3 regions of the Mesorhizobium salmacidum genome follow, and region 2 is predicted to be linked to each of the others. Evidence: riboswitches for the same ligand, from Rfam matches in the RefSeq annotation. Region 2 holds a riboswitch; each other region holds the start of a gene.
The links. Region 2 has a riboswitch for cobalamin ahead of O7A60_RS12135 (CbtB domain-containing protein). Riboswitches for the same ligand answer to the same signal wherever they lie in the genome.

Region 1 (3,266 bases), on a different contig from region 2:
CGCGCGACAGCCTGATCTTCTCGACCTTGTCCTCGGCGGCCTTCAGCAACCGGTCGCAATGCACCTTCAGCGCCTCGCCGCGCTCGTAGATCCGGATCGACTGGTCGAGCGGCACGTCGCCACGCTCCAGATCATCGACGATCTTCTCCAGCGCGTCGAGTGCCTGCTCGAAGCTCATCGCCTTGACGTCTTCGTTGATCTCACCAGTCATCATTCATCCTTTCATCAGTCGCCCGACATGGGCGGCGACCGAAAATGCCAATCCGTGCAGATCGTAGCCGCCCTCGAGCACGCTGACGAGCCGGTTGCCGCTATGGCGCGCGGCGCGCTGCATCAGCTGGCCGGTCGCCCAGTCGAAATCGTCCTCGGTCAGATTGATTTCCGCCAGCGGGTCGCGATGGTGGGCGTCGAAGCCGGCCGAAACGATGATCAAATCGGGCGCGAAATTGTCGAGTGCCGGCAGCACGCGCGACAGGAAAGCATCGCGAAACACCTCGCTGCCGGTCTGCGGCGCCAGCGGCGCGTTGACGATGTTGCCGGCGCCGGTCTCGTTCTTCGCGCCGGTGCCGGGATAGAGCGGCATCTGGTGCGTCGAGCAATAGAGCACCGAGGGATCGTCCCAGAAAATATCCTGCGTGCCGTTGCCGTGGTGCACGTCCCAATCGACGACGGCGACACGCTCCGCGCCATGCTTCTTCTGCGCATAGCGGGCAGCGATAGCCGCAGTGTTGAAGAAGCAGAAGCCCATGGCCGTGTTCTTTTCAGCATGATGGCCAGGCGGCCGGGCGGCGACGAAGACATTGTCGGCGCGGCCCGCAAAGACGTCGTCGACGGCGGCATTGGCGGCGCCGATCGCCGTGATCACCGCCTGCCAGCTCTTCGGGCTGGCAGTGGTGTCGGCGTCAATGCGGGCGAGGCCTTCATCGGGAATGGCAGCGCGCACGCGCGCGACGAAATCGGCGGGATGCGCGTAGAGGATGGTGGCCTCGTCGCCTTGCGGTGCCTCGACGCGGTCAAGCGCGGCAAAAGCTTCGTCGTCGAGCACGCGCTCGATGGCGCGCAAGCGGTCGGGCCGCTCGGGGTGACCTGGCGGGGTGATGTGTTCGAGGAAGATCGGGTGCGTGTAGAGACGAGTGGCCATGTCCCCCTATCTAGTGCCCCGGCGCCGTGATGGCCATGCGTTGCGGCTTGATCGCTGGGGAAAATCACGGCTGCGTCCATTCATGTCGCTGCGGGCATTGGCGTCGCCGGCGCTTCGGCGTAAGGTCGCCGCCACTGCCTGGTGCCCGCCGGTCTGTTTGTTTTAGCCGCATTCTGCGACGCCAAGTGATTCCACTTGGCTACAAGTGCTCTGGCGGGAGAATCGGGAACACGGTTTGATACCGTGGCGTGCCCAACGCTGTGAGGGGGACCGCGCCGGTAAGTGCCACTGTCAATGACGGGAAGGCACCGGACGCGGGTTGATCCCGAGCCAGAAGACCGGCCTGGCAGGCATCGTCATCCGCATGGTCAGGCGGATGATATCAGAGCGACGCGCGTCCTCCTGGACGCACAAAGTACGCTCTGAGAATTTGAACTGCTGCAATCGCAAGGGGACAAGCGATGCCGGAAGCTATGACCGCTCCAATGGGCGATGGATTTGATCAGATAGCGCGTGACGCGGTTTACCGCGCCATGTTCACGCGGCGCGACGTCCGCAGCCATTTTACATCGGAAACGATCGACGACGAGGTGCTGGCGCGGCTTTTGCTCGCCGCCCATCACGCGCCGTCAGTCGGCTTCATGCAGCCTTGGAATTTCATCGTCATCCGCGATGCCGCGCGACGGGCGGAGGTGCGCGATCTGTTCTTGGCGGCGCGCGAACAGGAACTGCCGGCAATCGAGGCGGACCGGCGGGCGCTTTACCGCAAGCTCAAGCTCGAAGGCATCTGCGAAAGCGCATTGAACATCTGCATCACCTGCGACCGCGAGCGCTCGAAAGCCTCGCCGCTGGGACGCTGGCACAATCCGGAAATGGATCTTTACAGCACGGTCTGCGCGGTGCAGAATTTTTGGCTGGCGGCACGCGCCGAGGGAGTCGGCGTCGGCTGGGTCAGCATCATCGAGGCGCAAGCGCTGAAGAGCCTGCTGTCCATCCCCGATCACGTGACGCCGATCGCCTATCTCTGCGTCGGCCGTGTCTCGGAGTTCGCGCCAAAACCGGATCTCGAAACGCATGGCTGGGGCCGACGGCTGCCGTTGCCCGACCTGATCATGAGCGAGACTTTTTGTGGGCAAGGCGAAGCGCCGCTCAAATCGACAGTGGCCCGCTTCAGCACTGTCGCCGGTGGGCCCGCCAGCCCAACCGATCAGCGTGTCGCGCCGGCCGTGCCCCAGCGCGAACCGTCGAAGGTGGAGAGCGCCTTGCGCTTGAGTTCCCGGAACTTCGACGAGGCATCGGCCAGCCTGGCGTCCCAGGCGGCATCGGGCACCTGACCCTCGATGGTCTTGAAATAGACCTGCATCAGGCAGGCGATGGCGAACGGCTCGATGAACGCCGCCTTAAAGGCCCAGGCAAAGACGATGGCCAGAACGAAGGCCCAACCGGCGAGCTGTCCTGGCATGACGTAAAGAATGGCGGCTGCCGGGGCCAGCATCAGCAGGAAGATGACGAAGGAGACCCCCCACATGATCACGGCCAGCCAGACGGCGTTCTTGACCATGATCTTGCCGTTCTGGGCGTAGAGCACGACGCCTTGCCGCGCGGTCTCGAAGGGTGAGGACGAATTGATGCGGATGTTGTAGCCGAGAATGATCTCGTCGACATAGGTCAGCGACAGGCGGATCACCGTGTTGAGGAACGAGACCAGGCCGCTCAGGCCCGGAATGGGCAGGAAAGCCGCAATGCCGCTCAGCAGGCCGGTGATGGCGCGGATGGCGCCCTTGACCAGCTGGTCGACGACGAAAAGGATGTTCGCTTCGGCAAAGCGCTCGGTCACAACCTCTTTCGCGTAGGCGATCTGGTTCTGGCCGTCGGGTACGTCATGGCCGTCGATCAGATGCACCATGACGGCGATATGGCCTGCCTTGACGACGTAGAGGATGTATTCGCGGATCCAGTAGACAGCGATCGAGACGAGGCCGAAACCAACTACGCCGCCCCACATGGCAAAGGACAACGGCCCGTCGGGATCGGTGGAGATATGGCCGACGCCATAGCCGACCGAGGCGCCCGTGCCGGTGGCCATGATATAGGCCAGCGTGATGCCGAAATAGACGATCATACG
Region 2 (3,266 bases):
AAGCACCGGCCGATCATCCGGCAAGGCCTCCAGCGCTTCGGCAAGGTCGAGCGGCGCGTCGATGGTCGACCAGCCCTCACCGCGCCGCGAGCGGTGCACCGCGATGCGCTCGCGCATCTCATCGTCATAGGTTTGCGCCGTGGCGACATACGCCCATGGCGGGGGCAATGCCGTCGCCAATGTTTCGGCGTGCGCGCTCTTTCCGGAGCGCGCGCCGCCGATGATGAAAGTCAGCTTGCCGCGATCAGGCAAAGCTGTCGCGCAAGCTGGTCGCCGTGCCGGTGAAGCGTCTACGCACCACGCCCACGACCGCGCCGAGCACCAGCCAGAACACCAGATTGGTCACCGTCACCGCCACCACGAACTGATGGTGTAGGCCTTCCGGGATAGGCGTCTCGAAACTGTCGGGCTGCGGCGCGCCTATGACATGCGGGGCGACGATCAGCAAGACGGCCAGGATGGTCAATGGCAGCGATCTGCGAAACACGATCAGGCCAAGGCCGATGGCGGTCGCCGCGGCCGTTGCCGTCCACCAGATCTGGCGCGCAAGCAGATCGGCCGCCGGCATCGCCGGCAGTTCCGGCTGCAGGCCGAGGCCTGGTGCCAGCGTGAACACGGCAAAGCCGGCCAGCCCCCAGAACACGCCCTTGCGCCAATTGCCGACGCCGCCGGCAAACTCGGAAACCGCGACCAGGACCAGCGCGAAGCCGATGCCGGTGACGATATTGGCAACCACGCTGAAGGCAAAACGCTCGACACCGTCGGCCGGCGCCCAGCCTTCATCTTCCTCCGCCGGTGCCTTGACTTCGGCGGGTGCTGGCGCGGCAGAACTCATCGCATTCCCAGCGGGCGCGACCGTGCTCACCGCATCGTTGCTCGCTGCTGGTGCAGCCGCGTGGTCATGGTGATGGCCGCCGCCGGCCTGTTCGTAGACTTCCGCCTTGAGGATCAGCGGCACTGTCGCATAGGCCTGCAGGCAGGCGAGAACGACACCGGCCACGAGCCCCGCGACCGCCGCGACGAACACGACGTTGCGAAACAGATTCATGATGTCAGATCCTCGTTAGTGGCAGGGAAACGCCATCGAGTGGCGATAGTCGTGGGCGGCATTGTGGACCGCATCGATATGCGAGAAACCGACAAAGCCGACGACGAACATGCCGAGCAGCGCCGCGAGCGCGAGCTGCATGAAGCGCGACTGCGAGGAGACGGAGGCGCCGAGGGAGACGGAAGCGGTAGTCATGTCTTGTCCTTTCGCCCTCCACCCGAGGGCATCGAAGTCAGTTTCCTGTCGCCGGCAGGTCTCCTGGCTCGCGGATAAGCGCCCTTCCCCACCTTCCCGAAGGAAAACCTTCAGTGGCATATGGAGAGGACTACCGCACACAGTTGCGGGGGCAGCCACGGCATTGGACAGGAATTCCTGTCCGCACCGCATTCCCTCTTGGCTCCAAAAAGGAACCGACGACGTTGGTGACTATAGGGAAATTCGCCGCGCGCGGCAAACCAAATTCCGACAGCCGCCAGCGCAGGAGCGTCGTATCGGCAAGGCCGCTCCCCTCCTGATTGACAAACTTCATGGCCGGGTGTCGGCTGCCAACCTGACAGGAAGCCAGCCATGCAGCGTGATGCCAGCGAGCGCGAGCCCTATAGCGGCCTGACCCGAACCGAGCCGACGCTGCCCTCATCGGCCTATTGGGACCAGGAGAACTATCAGTGTGATCTCGAAGCCATCTGGTACAGAAATTGGCTGCTCGTCTGCCGCGAGGCCGACCTTGCCCAGCCTTTGGCATTCCGCACCTTCCGCGTCGGTACGCAGGAAATCCTTGTGCTGCGCGACGACGCCGGCGAGTTGCGTGCCTTCCACAACACGTGCCGGCATCGCGGCTCGCAGCTTTGCCAGGAAAGCGAAGGACGCCTGAAGGCGCGGCTGATCACCTGCCCGTATCATGCCTGGTCCTATTCGCTGCGTGGCGATCTGGTGCGTGTACCGTCGAAATCGCTGCCTGACGGCTTCGACAAGGCCGACCACCCGCTTTACCGCGTTGCACTCTCGGTGTGGCGGGGCTTCGTCTTCGTCAATCTTGCTGAAGATGCCGCCGGCTCAGCGCAGTCATCCTTCGACCCGGCCTCCGGCGACCTCGGCAACTGGCCGCTGGACACGCTGGTGTCAGGCCATGTGCTGCGCAAGGTGATGAACTGCAACTGGAAGATTTTCTGGGAAAACTTCAACGAGTGCCTGCACTGCCCGGGCGTCCACAAGGACCTGTCGCGGCTGGTGCCGATCTATGGCCGCGGCCTGATGAGCCGGCATGACGATCCCGAATGGACGCGCCATGCCGACAATGATGCGCCGGAATTCTCCGGCGGCCTGCGCGCCGGGGCTGAAACATGGTCGCGTGATGGGCAGACGCATGGGCCGGTTTTCCCCGGCTTGACGCAGGCTGAACGCGCCGCCGGCCAGACCTACGCCACCAGCCTGCCCTCGATGTTCATCGTCGGCCATGTCGACTATGTCAGGACCGTGCGGCTGGTGCCGCTCGGTCCCGAACAGACCGAATTGACCGCCGAATGGCTGTTCGCGCCCGAGGCGCTCGCCGCCACCGATATCGACAACATCGTCGCCTTCGGCACACAGGTGCTGGAGGAGGATGCCGCGATCTGCGAGGTCAACCAGAAGGGCCTGCGCTCGATGCGTCATACAGCCGGCGTGCTGATGCCCGAGGAATATGAGCTGCACCGCTTCCAAAATTGGGTGCGCTCGCGCCATGCTGAGCTTTCGCTCTGTTTTTTTAGAGGGATTTAGGCAGGTAGCGCCAGGTCATGAGGCCACAAAACGCCGCCAGCAGGCCGAGCGTGACGAACACCGATCCCAATCCGAAGAAGGCCAGCACCACCGAATAGACCAGCGGCGGCGTCAATTCGGAAAAGTCGAGATAGGTGCGGTAGACCGCCGCCATCTGCGCGCGTTCATAGGAGCGCACCGAACGCATGAAGGCGGTCGAGCCTAGCGCGTCGAGCGCGATGGTGAAGAAGGCGCCGCACAACAGGAAGGCGCCGGTCAGCAACGGCTCTGCCGCTCCGACCGTGCCCGCCGCCAGCAGCGACGCCGACATGGCGAAATAGGCAAACGTCATGGTGCGTCGGCCGCCAAAGCGTTTTCCTGCCTTGCCCCAGAAGATCGCCATGAACAGCAGCGCATTGCCGGCCGAGACCAGCAGGCCGCCCGCCAGTTCACCCTCGCCGGTGATCACCATGAACAGCGGTCC
Region 3 (3,266 bases), on a different contig from region 2:
TGCAGCTTCAGCGCGAAGACCATCTCGGCCATGTTGAGATCATGGATGACGGCGCGCTTTGGCGGCGCGTCGAAGGTCAGCGGCTTGCCGCAGCTGTCGACGGTCACGGGGAAGGCAAAGGCCGTCGAGGCCAGCAGCGAGAAGACGAGGGACAGGGCGAGGCGTTTCACGGACTTTGCTCCTTGGTTGAACCGTGTCGGATAAGGATGGATTTGATCAGGACGGCGGTGCGGCGCGGTTCGGAAGCTCGAACACCGTCAGTTCGCGGTCCTCGGTGGGATGGCGCAGGCGAAACACGTCGATGCCGAAAATCTCGCGGATAAGCTGTTGCGTCAGCGCCTCGTGCGGCGGCGCCAGCGCATGCAGCCGGGCCTCGTTCATCACCGCCACTTTGGTGGCGAAGGGTGCCACCAGCGTCAGATCGTGCAGCACCGCGATCACGGTCATGCCGAAGCCGGCCACCAGTTCGAGCAGTTCCGCGCGGGCGCGCGGATCGAGGTGGTTGGTCGGCTCGTCGAGGAACAGGATTTTGGGCTTCTGCGCGATGGCGCGTGCAAGCTGGGCGCGTTGGCGTTCGCCACCAGACAGCGAGCCGATAGTCCGGCCGAGCAGCGGCAACAGGCCGGTCCGCCGCAGCGCATCCACGACAATGTCGCGTTCCTCGTCGCGGCGCCTCAGGCCGGCATGCGGGACGCGGCCAAGCTCGACATAATCGATCACCGCCAGCCGTGGGTCCGGCTGGTCTGTCTGGCCCACGACGGCTATATGCAGGGCCCGCTCGGCGGGTGAAATCCTGTCCAGGCGTCGCCCGCCAAGCTTCACCTCCCCCGAGCTTGGCCTGAGCATGCCGGACAACATGCGCAGCAGCGTGGTCTTGCCGGCGCCGTTGGGGCCAATGATGGCGAGGCGGTCGCCTGACGTCACCGACAGGCTGACCGCATGGACCAGATGCCGGCCATTCGCCATCGCGCCCAAGTCGCGCGCATCGAGAAGCGGCGCTGTCACCGATTGCCATCCACCAGCTTGCCGGGTCTCGGGATGCGAGCCAGCGTCTTGCCGGCCAGGCGCGGCGGCCGTTGTCCGGAATTGCACCAGCCGTCGGGAAGCGAGGCGTAAAGCCTGGCAAACCGCACGAGATCGGCAGCGTCGGCCTGCGCATCGACCGACCGGAAGAGATAGGCGGCCTTGCCAGGCGCCTGGAAAGCCACCGCCAGGGGACGCGCGCAACCCGCCATGCAAGCCACGCTCTCGACCGTGAAACCAAGCGCCACGTCAGGCTGGGCCGAGAGGCGGGAGCGCAACTCGGTGCACAAACCTTCGCCCGACCTGACGCCGGTCGGCACGTCGCGGCAAAGGGTGCACACGATGATCTGGTGCATGGGCCCAGGGTGAATACGATCGATTGCGCCGTCCAACTTCCCGTCACTTTCAAAACTGGCGACGGAAGGATGTTGGTCGACCGGCCGACAAGACCGATGTCCACGTTTCCTCTCGGCACACCCCGTCCGGTCAACTCAGTGATGGCAGGTCTCCTGGCTCACGGGTCTCTGCGCAATCCTGCCTTCCCAGCCTTGCCGGCCAGTGGCGTTCCGGATCTTGCTCGCCGCTTACAGTTGCGGGGGCAGCCGCGGCCTCGACCCAAAATCGGATCTCACCGCGTTCCCTTTTCACCCCTCGCCTTTCGGCTCGGGGACCATCACGAGTCGCAGCCTAGGCCGCGCGCGGCGGCGAGGCAAGGTAGTCGTTTGTTTTGTTATAACAGAACCAACCAATGGTCAATCGCTGTCGCGGGCGATCAGTTCCAGCGGCCAGACCTCCCTGATGGTCTCTGGCCCGGCGGCCCCCGCAAAAGCCGGCAGCGACGCCAGCAGCATTTCGGCGAGCCGCCGTCCCATGGGCTGCAGCGCCGGGCGGAAAGCAGTCAACGCTGGCGAGAAATAGCGGCAGAGCGGCGTATCGACGATGACGGTCACCGCCATGTCGTGACCCGGCTTGATGCCCATCTCGGCCAGCGCCTTGCAGCCGCCAAGCGCCATTGCGTCATTGTTGAAGATGATGGCGGTCGGCGGGTCCTTGCGCCGCATCACCTGCGGTGTCACTTCGTAGCCACCGGCCTCGTTGATGAAGCCGTCGGCAATCAGGCCGGGATCGACGGCGATGCCATGCCGGCGCAAGGCCTTGCGGTAGCCGTCGAGGAACAGATAGCCGAAATTCAGATCGAGCGATGGGCGAATGGCGGCGATCCGGCGATGGCCACGCGCCACCAGCCGATCGACCGCGTCGGCGCCTGCTTTTTCGAAATCAAGATCGAGCGAGGGGTAGGCCTTGTCGCCGGAGCGGCTGCGGCCGAGCGTGGCGAAGGGGAAGCCGGCCTGGGTCAGATAGTCGATGCGCTCGTCCTCGCGCCGCGTCCAGGCCAGCACCACCGCGTCGGCACGGCGCGTCTCGACGACACGCCGCAGGCGCTCCTGCTGATAGTCGCCCGGCGCGCCCATCACCACGATGAGATCCAGCCCGCTTTCGGCGAGCCGGCCCTGCAATCCAGTCAGGAACGGAATGAAGAAAGGCTCGCCGTATTCCTGGTCGCCCGGATGCGGCTGCAGCATGAAGGCAATCGAGTGGGTAGCGCCTTGCCTGAGACTGCGGCCGGACTGGTTTGGCGAATAGTTGAGAGCCCTGGCCGCCTCGAGAACGCGCTGGCGTGTGTCGGCATTGACGTCGGCGCGGCCATTGAGGGCGCGCGACACCGTGCCGATCGAAATGTTCAGGTGACGGGCAAGGTCGTGAATGCTGGACGCCAAGTGACTGTTCTCCCCCTTGCTTGGCTAGCACCGGTGGCCGCCCGGGCCAAGGCGCAACGACGATTTTCATGGGCGGCCGATTGACATTCTACGCCTTCGGGTGTGTTCTCGTAAACGTTTACGGAAAAACGTTTACGGTCACGTCGTGAACGCCGGGACGATCGGCCTGGAGGGGCCGAGAGGAGGAGCGCTGGATGATCGACGCCGTTCTGGTCGGCTGCGGAGCGATGAGCAAGGCCTGGCTCGATGCCGCGCGGCAAATCGACGGGCTCGCCATTGTCGGCCTTGTCGATCTCGATGCCGACAGGGCGAAGGCCAGGGCTCGCGAATACGACCTTGGTGGTGCCGTCATCGGCACCAGTCTCGACGCTGTGCTCGAACAGACCCGACCGCAAGCGGTCTTCGATGTGGTGGTTCCCGCCGCCCGGCGCGACGTTGCGTTTTCCGCCTTTGCCCATCATTGCC

Region 1: it holds a riboswitch for cobalamin, as region 2 does, so the genes downstream of both, bluB (5,6-dimethylbenzimidazole synthase) here and O7A60_RS12135 (CbtB domain-containing protein) in region 2, are expected to answer to the same signal.
Region 3: it holds a riboswitch for cobalamin, as region 2 does, so the genes downstream of both, O7A60_RS28625 (DUF1636 family protein) here and O7A60_RS12135 (CbtB domain-containing protein) in region 2, are expected to answer to the same signal.

Annotation. Positions count from the first base shown of each region.
Region 1 covers NZ_JAPYKS010000016.1:104,171-107,436, reverse strand. Annotated here, with positions in the region: gene O7A60_RS21450 (exodeoxyribonuclease VII small subunit) at 1-211, opposite strand, end outside; gene O7A60_RS21445 (histone deacetylase family protein) at 215-1,141, opposite strand; cobalamin riboswitch at 1,328-1,503, shown strand; partial or broken gene bluB (5,6-dimethylbenzimidazole synthase) at 1,603-2,262, shown strand; gene O7A60_RS21435 (hypothetical protein) at 2,349-3,266, opposite strand, start outside.
Region 2 covers NZ_JAPYKS010000007.1:209,477-212,742, forward strand. Annotated here, with positions in the region: gene cobU (bifunctional adenosylcobinamide kinase/adenosylcobinamide-phosphate guanylyltransferase) at 1-252, opposite strand, end outside; gene O7A60_RS12130 (CbtA family protein) at 245-1,048, opposite strand; gene O7A60_RS12135 (CbtB domain-containing protein) at 1,064-1,243, opposite strand; cobalamin riboswitch at 1,280-1,478, opposite strand; gene O7A60_RS12140 (aromatic ring-hydroxylating oxygenase subunit alpha) at 1,616-2,803, shown strand; gene O7A60_RS12145 (MFS transporter) at 2,790-3,266, opposite strand, start outside.
Region 3 covers NZ_JAPYKS010000035.1:13,158-16,423, reverse strand. Annotated here, with positions in the region: gene O7A60_RS28635 (ABC transporter substrate-binding protein) at 1-170, opposite strand, end outside; gene O7A60_RS28630 (ABC transporter ATP-binding protein) at 217-1,005, opposite strand; gene O7A60_RS28625 (DUF1636 family protein) at 1,002-1,379, opposite strand; cobalamin riboswitch at 1,506-1,713, opposite strand; gene O7A60_RS28620 (LacI family DNA-binding transcriptional regulator) at 1,776-2,801, opposite strand; gene O7A60_RS28615 (Gfo/Idh/MocA family protein) at 2,996-3,266, shown strand, end outside.